DNA from 2 places in the Sporomusa sp. 246TCP1 genome. Region 2 is predicted to be linked to the other one. Evidence: riboswitches for the same ligand, from Rfam matches in the RefSeq annotation. Region 2 holds a riboswitch; the other holds the start of a gene.
The links. A riboswitch is a leader RNA that binds a small molecule or an ion and turns the genes downstream of it on or off. The one in region 2 is predicted to bind FMN.
Positions count from the first base shown of each region.

Region 1 (10,943 bases), 2.5 Mb from region 2:
ATTTACGCGGTCTTAGCCGCCGGGATGCCGAGCTGCAGATTAAAAACTCCGGTCTGAAACTGGGGCGCGTTGACGAACAATTTGCTGATGCTGCGCCGGCTGATACGGTCATTAGCCAAAATCCCCGTCCGCCGGCACAAGTAACCAAAGGCACAATGATTGATATTGTCATAAGTAAAGGGAGTAGTCCGAAAAAAGTTGCCCTGCCGGATTTCCAGGGTTCACTCTTAACTACAGTGGCAACTCAACTCGAAAGCTTGAGGCTTAAGCAAGGAAAAATAACAGAAACTCCTAATGACAAATATCCACCAGGAACAATAATTAGTCAAAATCCGCCGCCAGCTACTGAAGTTACGGAAGGAACAACTATTGATTTCTCTGTTGCTAAAGGTGTGCCTGGAGCTGTCAAGCGGGCAATTGTTCAAGTAACTGTTCCCGACGGATCAGGCCGCCAGGCACTGCAAATAGTAGTTACCGATACCAATGGTCGCCGGGTTGCTTATGAGGGCACACACAAACCGGGTGAACGGATTGAAAAAACAGTAGAGGGCACCGGCCAGGTACGCGTTCAAGTTTATATCAACGAAAAGTTGCTTCAAGAACAAACAATTTAGACATTTTTATCGTAGGAGGTCATATGTGCTGAATGGCATCGTAGTAAAAGCCTATAATAGTTACTACTATATCCAGTCAGGCAGCAAAATTGTCACTTGCCATTTGCGCGGCCGGTTTAAGAAAGGGCGTTTTTCCCTAATTGTAGGCGATGAAGTGGCCTATACTCTAACCGGCCCGGAAAAAGGCATTATTGAAGAAATACTGCCTAGACGCAGTCTGCTAAAACGTCCAATGGTCGCCAATGTAGATCAGGTTGTGTTAACTTTTGCCGCTGTTAATCCTGATATTAGTTCATCCTTAGTTGACCGGTTCCTGGTAATTGCCGAATTCTCAGAACTTGAGATCATTCTATGCATTAACAAAATTGATTTAGCAGATACCGAGGTTCTGGCTGAATTAGTTGAGCGTTATCAGCAAATTGGTTACAAGGTGCTCTCTATAGCTGCTAAATTAGGTACAGGTATAGAGCAATTGTACGCACAGCTGCATAATAAAATATCAGTTTTTGCCGGTCCGTCAGGCGCGGGAAAATCCACCATACTTAATGCTATCCAACCCGGACTTGGCCTTACAACTGGTGAAGTCAGCCAAAAAATTGGTCGTGGTAAACATACCACCCGGTTTGCCGAACTTTTACCATTTGAAGGTGGCGGCTTTGTAGTAGATACCCCCGGGTTCAGCTTTACCGAATTTAAGGATATGGAAGAAACGCATTTAATGGACTATTTTCCCGAGATTTCCCCAATAGCTCCTAAATGCAAATTTAACACTTGTATTCATTATAAGGAGCCACAGTGTGCTGTTAAACAGGCGGTAGCTGAAGGGTTTATTCATGCTGACAGATATCAGTCTTATCTTGAAATATTGAACGAAATCAGAGAAAACAAGAAGGGATACTAGATGAATACGATGATTAAAATTGCTCCCTCTATCTTATCCGCCGACTTTTCCCAGCTAGCTAATGAAATAATCAAGATAGAAAAAGCAGGCGCTGATTGGGTTCATATTGATGTTATGGATGGTCATTTTGTCCCTAATCTGACCTTTGGCCCACCGGTTGTTGCTGCTATTCGCAAAGTAACCAAATTGCCTTTTGATGTTCACTTAATGGTTACTAATCCGCAAGATTTAATTGAACCCTTCATCAGGGCGGGTGCCGATATTATTACTGTTCATGCCGAAACCGCCCCCCATCTGCACCGCTTGCTGCAAACCATCAAAGAGCATGGCAAAAAGGCCGGGGTATCATTAAACCCGTCAACGCCACTTGCTGTAGTTAAAGAAGTACTTGATGACCTGGATATGATTCTTATTATGAGTGTTAATCCTGGCTATGGCGGTCAAAAGTTTATCCCGGGAGCAATTGACAAAATTGCACGGTTGCGATCAAAAATTGAGCAACGCAAACTCACCATTGATATTGAAGTTGACGGGGGCATTAATGCCGGTACTGCGCGTCAGGTAATCGCCGCTGGGGCAACGATATTAGTTGCCGGATCAGCAGTATATGGAGCGCCAGATATGGCGCAGGCAATTAAAGACATCCGGGGGCTTGATTAAATTGCTGCTTAGTGGTAACATCCTGTCTTTGACAGTTGAAGACGATAAAAAGCTTGATAATCCCTGATTTGCAAGGGGTATCAAGCTTTTTTGCTTTTTTAGAAAAGTGAGTAATGTTTTTGTTTTTTTGTCATGTTTAAAATTTTTTTCATCTGTGTTTTTGGTATGATCTGATAATCTGTTCGAAACCCATAAGTTTCATGTAACACATCTGTAAAATCAGTTCTTGTGTAGGTTGGGATATAACCTTCGCCCTGAATCTTATAGAAATTCATTTCTTTCAGGCCGTCGATTATTTCTTGACACGTAAACCGATTTCCTAGTTTTTTTCCAATAAACGATAAATAACAAGTGACATAAAGCAGGAAGTAAAGTGCGCTTTAATTCTATCTTCACGGCTTAGATACACCGGTCTTGCTTTAAATTCGCTTTTCATGATCCGAAAACATTCTTCAATTTCCCAGCGGCGCTGGTTGATTTTGATGATGTCTTGGGCGCTATCTTCGAGGTTCGTGCATACCGCATAGAAGCCGTCATAAATTTCTTCGTTAGAGATAGTCTCTGTGTCCAGCGTATATATAGAAGTATCGGCTATTTCACCATCAGGTGTGCAACTGGTTTTCTTGATAAAGCGTTTATAATCATTCTGATTGTTTTTTGAGATTTTAGTCGGATTCGTATCAATCGTTTTTTGAGCACGTTCGATTTGTGAATTGCGAATTTTACGCTGATAGTTTCTATATTTGATGGAATAGGTGACAATGAGCTTTTGTTCCAGGCCGTTTTCTTTAATCCAACGTTCTTTGTAGAAGCAGTGGTCTTTGTATGCGTTCTCGTCAATAGAGGAAATATCATAAGTTTTATCATGACCTGGAAGATGCCAGCCTTCAGAATCAAGCGACCATTCCTTTAAATGCTTCTTTAGCTTTTTAATAGATTGAGTAGTAATAAAGGCACGCTCGCCCTTGTCGTTGAATTTCCTGTTGCTTTCAGAAGCCAGGCCGGCATCAGTACAAACAACGAATTTGGAAAGCTTGAAATCAGACAGTATTTTTTCTTCCAAGGGTTTAAGGGTAATCTGCTCATTGGTGTTACCACTGTTGAGGTTAAAAGCTAGGGGAATACCATCGCCATCCATGAACAATCCCATCTGAATAATGGGATTTGGCCTATGTTCTTTAGAAGCGCCATATTGTTTAAGGCCATCTTCCTGTTCGATTTCAAAAAAGTAGTTGGTGCAGTCATAATAGAGAATGCCGGTATTTCTCTTTGAGAGTTTAAGACTGTTGTTGTAAAGAGAAGATTGGATAAAATCCATTTCTTTTGAAATGACCTCAAGAGATCGGTAGACATGCTGTAAATCAAAGTTGGGTTGCTCAATAAATTTTGAGGAATGTTGGTAAGTTGCGAGTTTGGAAGAAGGAAAAAGGATTCGTCCGTAAAGGAGCCGCGATAGTACGGCATCCAGATCGAAAGTAAATTTATACTTCTTTGAAATTTCAGCACATAGCTTATGCAGATTGAGTTCATGATAAAGCTGTTGGAGAAAGAGATATCCGCCGTTAAAGCAGCGTTGTTGATCTTTGGAGATAATCTTAGATGGAGAATATTTAACTGTGACTTCGCGTAATTGAGTTTTTTCTTTTTTGTTAAGTTCTTCGATGTATGATTTAGCCCATTCAAAAGGGTCTTGTCCATTTAGCTTATGCTGTAATTCAGCAATCGTTCCTAACTTTTCAACAACTTTTGTGGAACGCTTACCGTTTTCGTAGACAGATTGTATGACATAAAGCGAAGTTGAATTCTTTGATTTAGAAATACTAAGTCTCATTTAAAAACACCTCCGATCCCTTATATTATAACATGTTACGCTATATTACGCAATATTAAACAAGGCAGATTTGACGTTTTTCCAACAAAAAAAGCCCTGTTTTCAAGGCTTTCAGAGATTTCATTATATGAGTAAGTGTCAAAGACCCGGGGCAACGATATTAGTTGCCGGATCAGCAGTATATGGAGCGCCAGATATGGCGCAGGCAATTAAAGACATCCGGGGGCTTGATTAAATTGCTGCTTAGTGGTAACATATGTAGTAGATAGTTACATTCTGGATGAAAATTACATACTAAAGCCTTTGGGGCAAGGTGAAAAAGAGTAAAATCTTTTAATTCCTGACCGGCGGTATAGCCCGCGAGCCGTTTTTACGGTTGATCTGGTTCAATTCCAGAGCCGACAGTATAGTCTGGATGGTAAAAGGCGTAAGTTCTGCCATATTGGCATTTCCCAACCACATTGCCTATTAAACTGTTGATAGCCCCAAAGCTAATCAACAGTTTTTTATTTTATTCAAGTTTGCATTGGAGGACTTCTATGGACAAATATTATATGCAGCAGGCTCTTACCATTGCGAAGTATGCAACAGGCCGTACCAGCCCCAATCCACTGGTGGGTGCCGCTATTGTAAAAGATGGACACATAGTCGGCCAGGGCTGGCATCGTCAGGCCGGTACACCGCATGCGGAAATTCATGCTTTGGCCCAGGCTGGCGAGTTAGCAAAAGGAGCAACCATATATGTTACTCTTGAACCGTGTTCTCATTATGGGCGAACCGGCCCTTGTGCTGATGCCCTGATTGCGGCGGGAATAAAAAAAGTTGTTGCAGCCATGACTGATCCTAATCCTGAGGTCGCCGGCAAGGGCCTAACCCGGCTCAGAGCAGCTGGTATTGAAGTGGTCGAGGGAATACTGGCAGCCGAAGCCGCAAAACTTAATGAAGTATTTATTAAGTGGATTACTACCAAAATGCCATTTGGTGTTCTTAAAACAGCGATGTCACTTGATGGAAAAATTGCTGCCTATACGGGCCATTCTAAGTGGATAACAGGCCCGGCTGCCCGGGAGTATGTGCATCGACTGCGTGATATATATGATGGCATACTGGTAGGTATCGGTACAGTACTGACAGATAACCCCAGGCTAACAACACGTTTGCCGGCAGGCGGCCAAAACCCTGTACGAATTGTTATTGACACCATGGCCCGCACACCACTGACTGCTAACGTCGTAACAGACAAGCAGGCGCCAACCATCATTGCGGTAAGCCAGGCAGCACCGCCAGAACGAATAGCTGCACTACAGAGCCATGGGGTAGAGGTGTTGGTGCTTGCGCGATCGCCTCTTGGTGTTAATTTGCGTCAGCTGTTTACGATTTTGGGCGAACGCCGTATTACCAGCGTGTTTGTTGAAGGCGGTGCAGCCATAAACTCCTCACTCTTAGCCGCTAATCTGATTGATAAGGTGTATTGCTTTATAGCACCTAAAATACTTGGCGGTAAAGCGGCGCCAGGCCCAGTTGGCGGTACAGGCGTAGAAACAGTAGATCAAGCCATACTGCTTGAGGATATTGCCACACAAACCATCGGGACAGATGTCTTACTAAATGGTTATATAACAGGACGGGAGGGACGAGATGTTTACCGGACTTGTGGAGGAATTAGGGAAAGTTAAGCAAATTGCACGCGGCAGTAAATCAGTTCGGCTCTCGGTTTTTGGCAGTAAAGTGTTAGCTGACGTCAAACTGGGTGACAGCATTGCCGTAAATGGCACCTGTCTGACAGTAGTCGACTTTAGCCGTGATTGGTTTACTGCTGATGTTATGCCTGAGACAGTAGACCGTACAGCGCTGGCCGGTCTCAAAACAGGTGATACTGTCAACCTCGAACGTACCCTCCGGGTAGGTGATCGACTGGGTGGACACATAGTCAGCGGTCATATCGACGGGGTAGGAACTATTTTGATTAAAGAACAAAATGATAATGCCATACTTGTCCGGATCGGCACTGGTCCTGAAGTTATGCGCTACATTATCTCCAAAGGCTCTATTGCTATTGATGGTACAAGTCTTACGGTTATTGACGTTGGTGCCGACTGGTTTACCGTGTCACTTATTCCCCATACGGCTGCTATGACCACAGTAGGCCTGAAGGCGGCAGGGGAGCCGGTTAATCTGGAAACAGATATTATTGGCAAGTATGTGGAAAAATTGCTAGGCTTACAACAAAATACGAAACCAGAGGAAAAGATAACACTGGGATTTCTCGAACAGCATGGATTTACCCTATGAAATAGAGTGATTGCCAATACGAAATGGAGGAATTTACATGAAATTCAATACGATTGAGGAAGCTATTGCTGATGTAAAGAATGGTAAAATGGTTGTCGTAATTGATGACGAAGACCGGGAAAATGAAGGCGATTTACTAGTAGCAGCTGAAAAAGCAACACCGGAGGTCATTAATTTTATGGCAACTCATGCCAGAGGTCTTATTTGCATGCCAGTCATCGGCAGCAGGCTGGATGAACTTGATATCGGTCAGATGGTAATGGAAAATACAGATAATCATTGCACGGCATTCACGGTATCCATTGATGCCAAAGATACAACTACCGGCATATCTGCTTACGAACGTTCGATGACAGTACAGGCTGTGTTAGACAAAAAAACAATTGCCAGTGATCTTAGACGACCTGGTCATATTTTCCCGCTCAGGTATTGCGAAGGGGGTGTACTGCGCCGCAGCGGCCATACCGAAGCTGCTGTCGATTTAGCTAAACTGGCTGGTTTATACCCGGCAGGTGTAATTTGCGAAATCATGAATGAAAATGGCACTATGGCCCGGACACCGGAGTTAATGGAGTTTGTTCAAAAACATGATTTAAAAATTATTACGATAGCCGACTTGATAAAATACCGTAAAAAGCACGAAAAATTTATCACCAGAGCGGCCGAAACCAAGCTGCCAACAAAATATGGTGACTTCAACCTGATTGCTTACGAAAGCCAGCTGGATAACCAGTGCCATATTGCACTGATTAAAGGTGATGTAACTAACAAACAAAATGTGTTAGTCAGGGTTCATTCAGAATGCCTGACAGGCGATGTTTTAGGCTCACTACGCTGTGATTGTGGTGATCAGTTGGCTCATGCCTTAAAGTGCATTGAAAAAGAAGGCTGCGGCGTCCTGCTCTATATGCGTCAGGAAGGCCGGGGTATTGGACTTGCGAACAAAATTCGGGCTTATGCACTCCAGGACAAAGGCAAAGATACTGTCGAAGCCAATGAATTGTTAGGCTTTGCCCCAGATCTTAGAGATTACGGTATTGGAGCACAAATTTTGGCAGACCTGGGTTTATCCAGTATTAGACTGTTAACGAATAATCCTCGTAAACGGGTAGGTCTTGAGGGCTATGGCTTAACCATCAGCGAACGAGTGCCACTGGAAATCCTTGCCAATAAATTTAATAACAGATATTTATCTGCCAAAAAATCCAAACTTGGACACCTATTAAAACAATATGAGGGGGCAAAATAATAATGGAAACAATAAAAACCTACGAAGGAAACTTAGTTGCCGAGGGATTAAAATTTGGTATTGTTATTGCCAGATTTAATGAGTTTATTACCAGTAAGTTGCTGGGTGGCACCTTAGACGCACTAAAGCGCCACGGCGCCAGCGTGGACAATGTGGAGATTGCCTGGGTACCAGGTGCTTTTGAAATTCCCCTTGCCGCCAAAAAAATGGCTGTAAGTAAAAAATATGATGCCGTCATTTGCTTAGGGACAGTTATCAGAGGCAGCACCAGTCATTACGACTATGTTTGTGCCGAAGTTTCCAAAGGTGTGGCCCACGTTGGTTTGGAGACCGGTGTTCCCACAATCTTCGGCATTCTTACCACCGATACCATTGAACAAGCCATTGAACGCGCTGGCACCAAAGCAGGCAATAAAGGCTTTGACGCCGCTGTTTCAGCTATTGAAATGGCCAATTTGCTCAAAGGATTATAGTTCCAGGGAGGGTTACTATGAAAATAGGCATAATCAGCGATACTCACGGTTGTCTGGAAACCTGGGAACAAGTATTTCATGCATATTTTCAGGATTCTGATCTAATCATCCATGCCGGGGATGTTCTGTATCATGGCCCGCGTAACGCCATTCCGGCTGAATATAACCCGAAGCAGCTGGCTGAGGTTCTTAACAACTGCCCGGTGCCGATTGTAACTGCCTGTGGTAACTGTGATGCCGAAGTTGACAGTATGGTGCTTAAACTGCCTATTCAATCACCGTATTCTTATCTACTGCTAAACGGCTTGCGAATTGTTGTCACTCATGGCCACAATCTTACTGATGAAGCTAAACGGGAGTTGGCAGAGCGTCTGAAGGCCAATATCTTCATTACTGGTCATACCCATATTGCCACAATGGAAAAGCTTGATGGAATTATTTATTTGAATCCAGGCTCGCCTGGCATGACCAAACGACCGGATGGTCGCGGTACCATTGCCTGGATAAATGATAATAAAGTTGAAATACTAGAGATAGCAACAGGTCAACCTCTTATTTCCGAGGTATTGGCCTAGTATCCGGAGGTTTAAGAAACTATGCACGATCACCTTATCCGGGCGACAGCGCCCGGAATTCGTGCCTTTGCGGCTATTACCACTAATTTAGTGGAAGAAGCACGGGAGCGGCATAATTGTTATCCTACAGCTACAGCTGCGCTGGGGCGCACCATGACAGGGGCATTATTATTGGCTGCTAACCTAAAAACAGCCGAAAGTATGACTGTAAGGATATCTGGCGACGGGCCGTTAAAAGAGATCGTGGCTGATGCCTATCCTGATGGCTCAGTACGTGGTTATGTCAAAAATCCCTTTGTCGATCTACCACTTAAGCAGGGTAAATGGGATGTCGGACAGGCTGTAGGGAAGGGGCACATCTATGTCACCCGGTTTGTTGGCCTCAAGCAACCCTTTACAGGCAGTGCAGAACTAGTTTCAGGCGAAATAGCGGAAGATATAACCCAGTATCTTGCCGTATCAGAACAGACGCCGTCAAGCGTTGCGTTAGGTGTTTTAATTGCCCCTGACACAACTGTAGCGGCGGCAGGCGGATTTTTTATTCAAGCATTGCCAGGTGCAGAAGAAACTGCACTGGCTCAGCTTGAAGATAATCTTCGGCAGTTGCCGCCAGTTTCCCAAATGATTAGTAGTGGCAAAGATGCTAAAGGGATCTTAGAAATGCTATTTGCCGGACTGCCAATCACCTTTTATGATTCCCTGGAACTTAAGTTTAACTGTCAATGTTCCCGGGAAAGAGTGGAAAATATGCTCATTAGTCTTGGCGCTGACGAAATTAAAGAAATGATTATTGAAGGCCAGGCAGAAGTCTGTTGTCACTTTTGCAGCGAAAAGTACCATTTTTCCGCCCAGGAACTTACTGCTATTTTGCAAGAAATCGAATAATACGCAAACAAAACCAGCGGTGTAACGTGAGGGGTGTTACTTTTGGCATTGCCCCAAAAGTAACAAAAGGTCTAGGCCCCACGCCTCCAAAAGCTGAAAAGCCGGGCGATATTCCTAAAATCCGTAAACTCGCTACGCTCAAACAGCACGGATTTTTTAACGGAATACCGCCCGGTTTTTCTCCTGCGGAACGCTTTTTCCGGCAAAGGCCGAGGGGTTACGGGAGTTCCGAGGGGTGCCGGGGTAGCACCTTATGGGGATACAATTTCTTTAAGGGGTAGCGCCAACATTTCCGACAAAACCTACGCTAAGACAAAAACCGAGTGAAATGTCAATTTTCTAAGCTATAACGAATCCTTACACATAGTGGTATAATTTGGAAATACGTTATTACGAAATAGTAGTAAATTGTGAACTAAAGATTATTTATATTAATGGAGGGTGTCGGCATAGACAAGAATTCTGATTATAGAACAAACATTATAGGTGCTGGCGAGGTTGGCTGCGCCATCTCGGTCGACATGGACAAGAATTTTGTTTATAAAACAAACAGCTTCTTTTGGGATACTAAAGGAAATGACGTTTTAGGAGCAACCTCGCTTCCTTTTTATGGAGCATTTGTCTCAGAAGAAAAATGCCAACTTTTTGGCGATGTATCAGGAAAAAAGATGCTAGAGATAGGCTGTGGAGCGGGTCATTCCTTGCAATATCAGGGGGAACGCAAAGCATCTGAACTATGGGGTATGGATATATCTGAAAAACAAATCGAAAAGACAAAGCAACATTTGAAGGCCTGCGGTCTTTCAGCAAAATTGATCTGTTCTCCCATGGAAGAAGAATGTGGCATACCATTGGATTATTTTGACTTTGTTTATTCGATTTATGCCATAGGCTGGACCACCGACCTTGAGGGTACTTTTTGCCGGATCGCTTCTTACCTTAAAAAAGACGGCGCATTTATTTTCAGTTGGTCTCATCCTATACACAAATGTGTTGTTGCAGAAAATAATATACTTGCTTTTAAAAAATGTTATTTCGATGAATCTTGGTATTCGGTATCTCTTGATGAAGGTGCGCTAACATTATCAGACCGTAAACTATCAACCTATGTGAATGCATTGGCAAAAGCGGGATTTGTCATTGAGCAAATGATTGAGCAATCTGATGATGAAATTATGCAATTGCGGGGCGATAACAACGATTTTGCCAAAAAAGCAAAGATGCTTCCGGTAACTTTTGTAGTCAAAGCAAGAAAACTGTAAGAGTACAGTATAAGCATTTTCAGTACCAAAACTACTGGGGGGTGGTATTATCCCAACGAGGCAACAAATCACTGCTTACTTAACTCATATTAAGTTGACTTTTTTTAATATATCCATAGTTTTGCTATCATAATCATTAAAACGCAACACATCTATTTCGTAAGGCATTGCGGTTAAATTAGATAGCTTTATCAATTTTAT
Region 1 is NZ_CM170492.1:1,844,971-1,855,913, forward strand. Features, by position in the region: gene pknB (Stk1 family PASTA domain-containing Ser/Thr kinase) at 1-614, shown strand, start outside; gene rsgA (ribosome small subunit-dependent GTPase A) at 640-1,515, shown strand; gene rpe (ribulose-phosphate 3-epimerase) at 1,525-2,175, shown strand; partial or broken gene AC1ECB_RS09195 (IS1634 family transposase) at 2,274-4,006, opposite strand; FMN riboswitch at 4,302-4,437, shown strand; gene ribD (bifunctional diaminohydroxyphosphoribosylaminopyrimidine deaminase/5-amino-6-(5-phosphoribosylamino)uracil reductase RibD) at 4,546-5,682, shown strand; gene AC1ECB_RS09205 (riboflavin synthase) at 5,645-6,298, shown strand; gene AC1ECB_RS09210 (bifunctional 3,4-dihydroxy-2-butanone-4-phosphate synthase/GTP cyclohydrolase II) at 6,336-7,547, shown strand; gene ribH (6,7-dimethyl-8-ribityllumazine synthase) at 7,550-8,020, shown strand; gene yfcE (phosphodiesterase) at 8,038-8,595, shown strand; gene hslO (Hsp33 family molecular chaperone HslO) at 8,617-9,480, shown strand; gene AC1ECB_RS09230 (class I SAM-dependent methyltransferase) at 9,915-10,742, shown strand; gene AC1ECB_RS09235 (5'-3' exonuclease) at 10,827-10,943, opposite strand, start outside.
Region 1: another riboswitch for FMN. It lies ahead of ribD (bifunctional diaminohydroxyphosphoribosylaminopyrimidine deaminase/5-amino-6-(5-phosphoribosylamino)uracil reductase RibD); the one in region 2 lies ahead of ribB (3,4-dihydroxy-2-butanone-4-phosphate synthase).

Region 2 (10,943 bases):
AGGATAGCAAAAATGAGATGGCGGTTAATCGCCACCAATAAAGGCTCTCCTGACAAAGTATATACCCAAAAATATAAGGGCTATAACAAAAACAAATTATATATCCGCTGCAAAATTATATACCCCATGTCATGTTGCAAGCATAAAAATGCAATGAGCTTTTCTACCAAAATAAATAACTACACCACTGAAGGTAGAATACTCATTCATGAACAGATCGAAAAGGTATCAGAGCATGAATTTCTCTATCTGGTGAAACACCCTGTAGAAAATCAAAGCATTGAATACAATGACAACCGAATATCATTATTCTCTGCCCAATGCGGGAAATGCAGAATACTTGGAACGAGACTGAATGTCAGTGATTTTCACTGTCACCATATCAAAAACATCCAAACCAATGGAAATGATAAATACAAAAACCTTGTTATAGTTCACCCTGATATTGACCAATTAATACACGCAACCAAATCCGGTATCATTCATCAACTACTGGCGAAACTTAATTTATCTAATGAACAGATAGAAAAAGTAAATCAATTCCGGCTAAAAGTAGGAAATTCTGTGGTTTAAGTAAGTTAATTACGATTGATGGAACGCCGTATGAGGTTAAAGCTTCACGTACGGTGTGAATCAGGGGAAAAGGTGGCGAGTATATCAAAACCTTACCTATTGATATCTAAATAGGTTAATTTTGATGCGTATGATAGTTTAATACTTGGAAAAATTTTAAAGTGCTCCGGCCCGTGAAAATATGGGTTGAAGCACTTTTTTGAAATTGGGAGGCCACTGCAGAGCAGGTTAGTGCAAAGCACAATAATAATATTGATGTTTCATATTGCTAGCAGGAAATACAAAAATTTTGTGGAAGATAAAATATTTAAGCTAATTGCCATATGGGGGTTACTATGAGTAAGGTAATTTATATTAATAATGAAAATAAAATCGGGCTAAGTACACGAAGACCAACTAATGGCAGTGAGTGGACATTGGTACAAGATTTTACTGAGTACTTTACAAGCCTATATCGGAAGTCAGCGTTACTGCAACTAATTGAAGTAAATTCTATGACTGAGTTGCCGGTAAAAGTGATCGAAGTTAGCAATAGTGTGATTGTGGTTAGTGTGAAGTAAAATTAGCGAGGGGAATGGTCAAACTGAAACTATTTTTCAACAAGGAAAATGAAGTAGATATTAGTGGCTTAAGCAATAGATCAACAGTACAGGAATTTTTCGATGCTGTCGATGAATTTTTACTTGAAAATCCATTGCCCTGCGGTACCTGCAGGCAACATTGCTGTAAAGGCCGGTTCAAAATCAATATGGACAGTGTTAGTGCTAAAAAACTGTCTAAAGGAAAGCTTGAACGCATAATTCCTAAACTGTTTGTTGACGTGGGCCAAAATAAACTGGAGATATTTCTTCTTGCCGGGAAAAAGAAATGCCGCCACCTGGATGGATTGTCGAGATGTCTTGTTTACAATGAGCGACCGGCAAGCTGCCGAACCTATATATGTATTCCGCAAAGCCCATGTTACAAGATTCTCGACGCGGCAATTGTCGCCGAGATGCACCATGCAATGCGTGCCGTATATCTTGATGCGGTGATAAACGACCCGGCAACGCCGCCGGCAGCTATTGAGCCGGCAAAAACGTTGCGCGAAGAAATAATAAGCGCCAGTACAGCTTACGGGTGCAACAATTATAGCGAAATTCTGATTAAGGATTGTGTAAGAGCTGATTTTGTGCATTCTAATGTGTCGCCAGAGGACGTGCGTTTATTTCATGAAATCATCAACAGGTAATTCAGAATAATGATTTTGTTGACAAATAATGGTCGGCGAGTATAATAACAGGTATGAGACTTATTCTCAGGGCGGGGTGCAAGTCCCCACCGGCGGTATCCCGGTTTTTTACCGGGGAGCCCGCGAGCGCTCTTCCTGCTTGGGAAGAGGTCAGCAGAACTGGTGAAATGCCAGTGCCGACGGTATAGTCCGGACGAAAGAGGATAAGGCGGTCAGCATTAATACAAGGAACCGGAGGTTCTATTGCATTATCGTTCAGTCGCTGTCTGTCTATTGCCCTGATTTAGTAAGTCCTACTATTAGTATAGGAGGCGCATTACTTTGAATCAGAATTTGTTAAGTCAATTTGGCAATGCAGAGGAGCGGGTGGCAAGGGCGCTTACTGCTCTCAGCAATGGTCAGGGTGTTTTAGTAACAGATAACGAACAGCGGGAAAATGAAGGTGATATTTTCTTTGCTGCCGAGTCGCTGACAACAAAACAGATGGCGATGTTAATTCGTGAATGCAGTGGTATAGTTTGTTTGTGTCTGCCGGAGGAAAAAGCCGAAGCATTAGTGTTGCCAATGATGGTAGCTAACAATACAAGTAGTTTTCAAACCGCATTTACCATTTCAATTGAAGCGGCTACGGGAGTTACCACAGGTGTGTCAGCCGCTGACCGTGTTGCGACTATAAAAGCGGCAATTGCTGATAATGCTTGTTCCCAGGATCTGCGTCATCCGGGGCATGTTTTCCCTTTGAAGGCCAAGCCTGGCGGGGTATTAGAACGACCGGGACATACAGAAGCCAATGTTGACTTAATGCGGCTTGCCGGTCTCAAACCATATGGTGTACTGTGCGAACTGACAAATCCGGATGGAACCATGGCGCGCTTACCGGAAATCGTGACTTTTGCGAACAAGCACAATATGCCGGTGGTCACAGTGGATGATTTGATAGATTACCGCAAGTTGCGAGAATAAGGAATACTTCAAGACTAATCAGCCCTCCAGGTTACCTGGAGGGCTTTATTGTATGAATTTATATTACTATTTACAGAAAATTGAGGCACTTTCTGCACTGAAAAGAGGAATATTGATAATCTGTGGCGAATTACTTTAAGGTATAAACTAGTAAACGGGAGGTATTGCTGTGAAGAAAGATATTCTTGTTCCTTTTGATGGCTCAAAAAATGCCATTGAAGCATTACATTGGGCTGTCACTATCGCAAAAGCGCTGCAGGAAAAAATTATTGTTTTGAATGTTCAATCCAGCTTTCATACTGTCCATACCAAAATATTCTTCAATGAGAATACCATTCGTGAGTATCAGCAACAACTTTTCCAAGAGATAATTGTGTCGGCTAAAAAAATATTGGAAGATTCAGGTGTAGCCTATGAACTAAAACTAAGAATCGGTGATGCTAAGGATCAGATTTGTCAAGAAGCAGGGATTGACGATACTATTGAAGCAGGCAGTTGTTCATCAAATGGTGTGCGGATGATCATAATGGGGTCCCGCGGAATGAATCCGATGCTGGGTGGGGTACTTGGCAGCGTCAGTTACGGTGTAGTTAATGTTGCTCAGTGTCCTGTGACCATTGTGCCGTATTCTTGTCATTAATAACTGGAAAGCATAATAAAATAGTACGAGGAGAAAGAAGCATTTCTTGTTAAACAAGATCTGCTTCTTTTTGATAGAATCAACTGCTTCTGTGATTCTAATCACTGATAAATAGCTGGATTTGGTATATCCTTTATCTAGAGATAAAAAATAGTTCAAATAAATTATGGAGGAGAAAAAATATGTTACGGAAAATTGTTACAATTGATGAAGAGAAGTGTGATGGTTGTGGTCTTTGTATTAGCGCTTGTCATGAAGCGGCTCTGCAGTTGATTGATGGAAAAGCTAAATTGGTATCAGACAATCTGTGTGATGGCCTGGGAGCCTGTTTGCCTGATTGTCCCCACGGGGCCATCAATATCATTGAACGGGAAGCACCTGCCTTTGATGAAGGAGCTGTCCAGCAGCAAATTGCCGGCAAGCTTCCGGCTAGTTCACCGCAAATGCCCGGCTGCCCGGGAAGTATGGCCAAAGAGATCAAAAAAGCAGCTGGAACTAGCCGGAATGAATCTGTTGCTACTGGTTCCCAGTTGCGGCAATGGCCATGCCAATTGCAGTTAGTACCAGCAAATGCTGCTTATTTTAATGATGCTCACCTGCTAGTGGCGGCTGATTGTGCGGCTTATGCCTATGCAAATCTACATGCTGAGTTTATGCATAACAAGATTACTGTTATTGGTTGTCCAAAACTGGATAAGGTCAATTACGCTGCTAAGCTAACCGAGATATTGCAATTGCATAACATCAAAAGTCTTACTATAGTAAGAATGGAGGTCCCTTGCTGTGGCGGCTTAGAAAATGCGGTTAAAGAGGCATTAGTACAGAGCGGCAAGATGATTCCTTGGCGTGTTGTGATAATTGGCACAGATGGTACTATTCCGGAAGATGATTAGGTGACTGTGAGTAGGGGGATTTTGGCAAGGACTTGCAACTGTTTTATGCAGGATTTGTTGATGCAAGTAAAGAAATACTAGAATAAATATTTTATAATTAGCAATTGTGGTTGCAAATTTTAAGGGTATGTTTTCCAGGAGGTAACTATTGTGGCCAAAATCCAAAAAAATCTTAGTGACACTGATATGTTTAAAGGCTGGCATGAACAACCAACTTTTGAGACCGAAATTGATGATGAGCCTGTTCGGCTGTCGGTCAAGCCGGCAAAGAAAGATTCAGCAGCAGACATTAACAGCGCCTACTTTACACCGGAGCTCCAAGAGTCGGTAGGCAAAGCGCTGCTTGAGCTCAAGCTCAATCTTTACAAGCAAGGAATTGTGGATTATCAAATAAAGGTTTCTTGCCAGGGCAATCAGGTAATGTTAACAGCAGTACCGGCTAAAGTTAAAACTAAGCCGGAATCAAGTGGAAACCGGCCGGTACACCGCGGTGGTAAGTAAAAAGGATAGGTTTTTGCCTATCCTTTTTACTTACTAGTCGTGTTCCAGTGGCAGTGGTTCATGGGTGAGATCAAACAATGCTGCAGTAAATTCGGCAATATGTTCTTTTTCTTCGTTCATTAGGTGACAGAATAATCGTTGTACAGCAGGTGTTTCAGCAGCTTCCATGTATCGCTGATATTTATTAGTAGCCTGGAGTTCATCATTGAGGGCTTTGGTCAAAAGAACTACGGTCGGCATCTCCTTGCGATTTGGTGGGTCAATCTGGATATCGTCGGCTTCGCTTTCTTTGAGGATGGCTGCCTTGGTTTTCGGTTTAAATAATGGCCGGGTCATTAATAGCATATCAAGACCCACGTCGCTGAGCATTTGAGCCTGTACGGGGTCTAAACGGGAAATTTCCCGCATAATTTCTACATAATGCTCCATCTCGTCTTCAGCTACATCCAGAAACAGCCGGGGCAAACAGGAAGCTCGTGCGGCTTCCAGGTAAAAGGCAATAGCATTACGCTCGTCGGCGGCAGCATCCCGTAGCAGCAATAAATCCGGATGATTGGGGCAAACTTCTGTAGAACATTCCAGGTCGGCTGTTGCAAGAATTTTAGGTTTAGACGATTTTTTATAAGCACGGAACAAAGCCATACTATATGCACCTCCCAATAATCTTATATATTCTATGCGGGAGGAAATTAGAAGTTAATTTTGGCAGGATATTAAGCAGTGGTGTCAAATAGTAGTTTGAATATCTTTAAAGAAGAGGCAGATGCAGGGGGTTAAAATGCTAACAATAGGTACAACAGGTAAATACGTAAAGTATCTGGTAGTTGCAGCTGTGCTGCTGCCGTTAATTTTTATTGCTGAAGTTGCTTATGTAGAAAGGCAACATACCCAAGACAGTAGTCAAGTACAGCTTGACAAGCTTATAAACCGTAGAGTTGAGGCTGAAAATGCCTGGCTGTCAAGTCAAGCAGCTTATGTGAGAGGTATTGCAAAACTAAGTGCACTTACTGTTGATGAGCCGGAGATTGTGAATAACGAATTTCGCAGTTTTCTTACTACTGAGTTTAGGCTCCTTGGTTATGCGGGGAATGATGGGAAAGTTAAGGTTGATACCAGTGGCGGTAGTGGTCGCGATATCACTAACCGAAGCTATTTTGAGGAAGCGATTGCCGGGCGGGAATTTACAGGTCAGGTATCAGGTGCTGACTGGCAACTGGACGGAGATGTTATCGTAGTAGCTGTGCCTGTTATTGCCAGTGGAACGGTAATCGGTGTCATTTATGGCGTTATTCCCCAGGAGACCATTACGCCAGTGGTCGAGAAGCTGGTACCTGCTGGCGATGGTGAGCAGCAGGAGATTGGCCGCTGGTTGGCATGGCTGGGGGGAGTGTACTTCTTAGGAGTCATACCACTATTGCTGTTGGTCTACTTGCTGCATCACCACAAGCCGGTTGCCAGCAATAAACATTCAATAGTTAAAGCGCCTGTTAATAGGCCAAGACCGTCGTTTGCCGGGGACCAAGAACCGGCTACAATAGGAAAAAAGTTTGCAGATGCAACAGCTGTGGAGACTCCGGAAGCCATTGCCGTCCGAAAAATAACGGAGATAATTGCTGCTGACATGGCTGAGCCGATATCTGCTGCGACAGAAAAGCCTGTAGAGGCTACAACGTTAGAAACTGCTGCTGTCATAAAAATAGCCGAGTTAAATGCTGCGGAAATGGTTGAGGCGACACCGGCGGCGATGATTGACAGAGTGCGGGCGGTCGCCGCCTACAAAGGAACAGGAATAGAGTCCGCAACTAAAGAACCAGTACCAGATCTTATGCCAAATTTGCCTGCTACTGATGATCTAACAGGCTTATACACCCAAGCTGCATTTGAGAAAAAAATAGCTGCCCAACAAGGGCAGCCTGATAGTGCGATCATTGTACTTAGTATTGACGGGATGAAGGTAATTAATGATTTTTTAGGCAACCTGGCAGGTGATAAGCTTATTAACGTGGCTGCTGACATTCTCAAAACAGTTGCCGGTCCTGCCTGTACAGCCGCCCGTATCGACGGTGACCGTTTTGCTGCGTTGCTTACAGATGTTTCGTCAGATGTGGTTGAGGATTTCAAAAAAGATATCAACTACTATATTGATCTTCATAATTTACGTCAACCGGAGTTGCCACTGAGTATAACCACCGGCGTTGCTGCGGCCAAACGGGGGGAAAGCCTTACGTCAGTCTGGGAGAGGGCTGACCGTGATATGGAAAATCGCAAAGCCATTAACCGGGTCGAGGCCCGCAAATTTATTATGATGTCAATTAAACGACAGCGCCAAAAACTTTGAGTAGTATTATTTTGGCATATAATTATATCTCATAAAATGCAACAATTTCCTTGTTTGCGGTTTCCTAAAAACAGGCCAATTTGTAGATACTATTATTTAAGCAGGCAATAACCAAGCTATGATTTTTGTCTCAGACTCAAGGATTGTTGAAAAGTATGGTTAACGTAGGCCGTGGTAAACGGCCGCAAGTAAAAGGAGGGAAAAATATGGCCTATAAAATTAGTTCCGAATGCGTCAAATGCGGTGCCTGCGCGCCGGATTGCCCGGTGGATGCTATTTCAGAAGGCGATGATCAGTTTAAGATTGATCCAGATATTTGCATTGACTGTGGTGCGTGTCAAGACACTTGTCCGGTAGGCGCCATTAGTCCAGGTGAGTAGTAGTTTTGCCTGATGTGATAAAAGTCCAGCTTGCGAGCTGGGCTTTTTCATACATAAAGAAAGTATAAGTTTTTTGAACCGCAGAGACACAGAGTACGCAGAGGGAATGTCTCGATATACATCTTCCCTCTGCGCTCTCTGTGTACTCTGCGGTTAGATCCGTATCCTCAAGGGCGCGATAGCGCTTTTATAATATATAATAACTATAAGTAAGTCTTAGAGCAACTTGGTTATCGGATAAATGTGGGTGAGATGCTTTGGGAATGTGAGAGGAGAGATTTACGTGTCAGAGTTGGAATATTTGAGAAATATACCGATTTTTGAGGAATTGCCGCCAAATGATTTGGCTGCCATAGCTGATGTGACTATTGAGCGGCGCTACAAGAAAAATATGATAATATTTATGGAAGGTGAGCCAGGTGAAGGCTTTCACTATATTAAAAGCGGTAAGGTCAAGATTGTCCAGATTTCGCAGGATGGCAGAGAACATATTATTAATATTCTGGGACCAGGGGAGGTTTTTGCTGAAGTATTGCTATTTAACCACGGCTTCTATCCGGCTACTTCAGTTGCTATCGAGGATTCTGTTATTGGCATGATAAAAAATAATGACCTGGAAAACGTAGTGACCAAAAATAGCCGTATTGCACTGCATATTATCCAGGTGATGAGCAAAAAACTAATTCATGCGCAAGGAAAGATAAAAACCCTGGCGCTGTCAGATACTCTTTCCCGTACGGCCCAAATTCTTGTTCGCTTATCTCAGCAGTATGGTCAGCCGGTTGCTGGTGGTGTTCAGATTGCTGTTGACATGACGCGCCAGGATTTAGCTAATTTGGTGGGAACAACCCGTGAGACTGTGAGCCGGGTACTGAGTTCTATGAAAAAAGACAAAATTATTGACTTTGCTGAACAGCAGATTATTATTTTGGATAAAAAAAGGCTTGATCGTTATCAGGAAAGATAATGCTTGTAAATGACAAGGGAGATAAGGAGAGTCTTACGGAAGAATGCCCTTGTGAAAAATACACTTGACTTACAGTTTCACACACGGTATAATCATTTCAACGTAATATTCAACATGATGAACAGGAAGCCAAATGCAAGGTGTTCAGAGAGACGGCGGTTGGTGCGAGCCGGTCCACCGAACAGAAAGGTTCCGCCTGGGAGTGACTGGTGAAGAATCAGAATGGGATCCGCCCAATACAGCGGCTAAAGTTGGCCGAAAGGCAACATGGGTGGCAACGCGGGAATAGTTCTCGTCCCTGGAGGGATGGAGAACTTTTTTATTTTCCCTTATGGTACACCTATATTGTTTCCACGGTCTAAGCTGGGTGGCAACGCGGGTTAAAAAGCTCGCCCCAATATTCATGGGGTGAGTTTTTTATCTAACTAATGCAACATCAAGGTCCCAAGGGCAGAGTATAAAAATGGAGGTAAGATTATGAAAGTATTAGTTTCTGAACAGATTGCACAAAAGGGTATTGAAAAACTTACGCAAGAAGGTGTGAACGTTGATGTAAAGGCAAACCTCTCGCGGCAGGAACTTTTGCAAGTTATTGGTGAATATGACGGTCTTATTGTTAGAAGCAATACCAAAGTCAATGAAGAATTATATCAACACGCTCCCAGGTTAAAAGTAGTGGGACGTGCGGGTAATGGTGTCGATAATATTGAAATGGAGGGAGCTACCAAACGCGGTATTGTCGTTGTTAATACCCCTGAATCAAATGTTGTGTCGGCGGCCGAACTTACTATTGGTCTGATATTTGCAACTTGCCGCAACATTCCGCAGCTCCATAACCGCCTTAAAGAGCGGGTGTGGGATCGTGCCGGTCTGAAAGGTATGGAGCTTCAGGGTAAAACAGTAGGTATTGTAGGCCTGGGGCGGATCGGCTCTCTGGTCGCAACGCGAATGAAGTCGTTTGGAATGAATATTATTGCCTATGACCCGTATATCAGTGATGCCCGCTTTAAAAAATATGGTGTAGAGAAGAAAGAAAAACTGCAAGAACTGATGGCGCAGAGCGATATTCTTACTGTGCATACTCCTAAAACGGAAGAGACATATGGTATAATTGGCAAAGAACAATTTAAAGCCGCCAAAAAAGGGCTGACTGTTATCAATTGTGCCCGGGCCGGAATTGTGAACGAGGAAGCGCTCATCGAAGCTATGAAAGAAAAAATCGTCAAACGGGCCGGAATTGATGTGTTAGAGGGAGAACCTCACGCCACTTCCCCGCTGCTCGATCTTGACAATGTCATTGTAACGCCTCATGCTGGCGCTGACACGGTGGAGGCTCAGGATAATGTTGGCATTACTGTGGCGCAAGAGGTAATCTCCGCACTGCGGGGAGAAATCGTGCCCAATGCTGTCAATCTTCCTACCTTGCCGATGCAGGAATTTGATACAATAAAAGCGTATTTAAAATTGGGTGAGACCCTGGGCAAGATGTACTATCAGTTGGAAAAAGAAGCCATTGAAAAAGTGGAGATTTTGTATCGGGGAGAAGTAGCGGCCCTGGAAACTTCGGTTATCACTCTTGCCATATTGAAAGGTCTGTTTGAGCCGGTACTAAAAGAACGGATAAATTATGTAAATGCCAATGTCATTGCGGACAGCCGGGGCGTCATTGTAACCGAAAGCAAAGAATCTGCCGTGAAAAATTACCTGACATTGATTACGCTTAAGGTTATATCCAAAGATAAAGAGTTTACTATTAGTGGCACCACCTTTGGTATAGGAGAGCTGCGAATTGTTGAAATCAATGGTTTCGAATTTGATGTTAATCCCACCCCCTATATGGTGGTGGCCGAAAACCATGATAAACCAGGTGTTGTCGGACAAATGGGAACCTTATTGGGGGTTGCCAAGGTCAATATTGCCACAATGCAGCTTGGCCGCAAGCTTACAGATCAACAAGCCATGATGGTGCTGGCTGTTGATTCAGTGGTTTCCAAAGAGACGCTGGATTTCCTCGGTGGTGTGGAAGGTATTTTGCGAGTGCGTTTTGTAAAAATATAGCAACATTACCAGACGGAATGTCGGCACTGGATTTATAGTTTAATAACAAGACAGCCGTACCGAAAGGTACGGCTGTCTTGTGAAAAAAGGAGGTATTCACGTGAGTCAATTAGTATATCCTCAGTCTGTTGAGGAACTGCAGCACGTGTTACGGACGGCATCTGATACGGGAAGCCTGCTATATGTATACAGGCAAGGTAAGCCGGACGGAATAACCATCGACTTGTCAAAACTAGACGAAATTTTAGAAATTGATGCAGCTAACCTTGTTGCAACTGTCAGACCAGGTGTCAAATTAGGCATACTGGCCGGCAGGTTAGCCGCGCAAGGTTTGCGTTTTTTGCCTGCTGACACCCCATTTTATCAGGATAAAACAGTGGGACAATTATTTTATGAAGG
Region 2 is NZ_CM170492.1:5,402,334-5,413,276, forward strand. Features, by position in the region: gene AC1ECB_RS25470 (reverse transcriptase domain-containing protein) at 1-573, shown strand, start outside; gene AC1ECB_RS25475 (hypothetical protein) at 909-1,133, shown strand; gene AC1ECB_RS25480 (YkgJ family cysteine cluster protein) at 1,148-1,804, shown strand; FMN riboswitch at 1,863-2,013, shown strand; gene ribB (3,4-dihydroxy-2-butanone-4-phosphate synthase) at 2,126-2,767, shown strand; gene AC1ECB_RS25490 (universal stress protein) at 2,937-3,407, shown strand; gene AC1ECB_RS25495 (ATP-binding protein) at 3,590-4,300, shown strand; gene AC1ECB_RS25500 (hypothetical protein) at 4,451-4,801, shown strand; gene AC1ECB_RS25505 (ferritin family protein) at 4,835-5,443, opposite strand; gene AC1ECB_RS25510 (GGDEF domain-containing protein) at 5,580-7,139, shown strand; gene AC1ECB_RS25515 (DUF362 domain-containing protein) at 7,346-7,519, shown strand; gene AC1ECB_RS25520 (Crp/Fnr family transcriptional regulator) at 7,803-8,486, shown strand; gene AC1ECB_RS25525 (hypothetical protein) at 8,620-8,775, shown strand; gene serA (phosphoglycerate dehydrogenase) at 8,964-10,544, shown strand; gene AC1ECB_RS25535 (FAD-binding oxidoreductase) at 10,645-10,943, shown strand, end outside.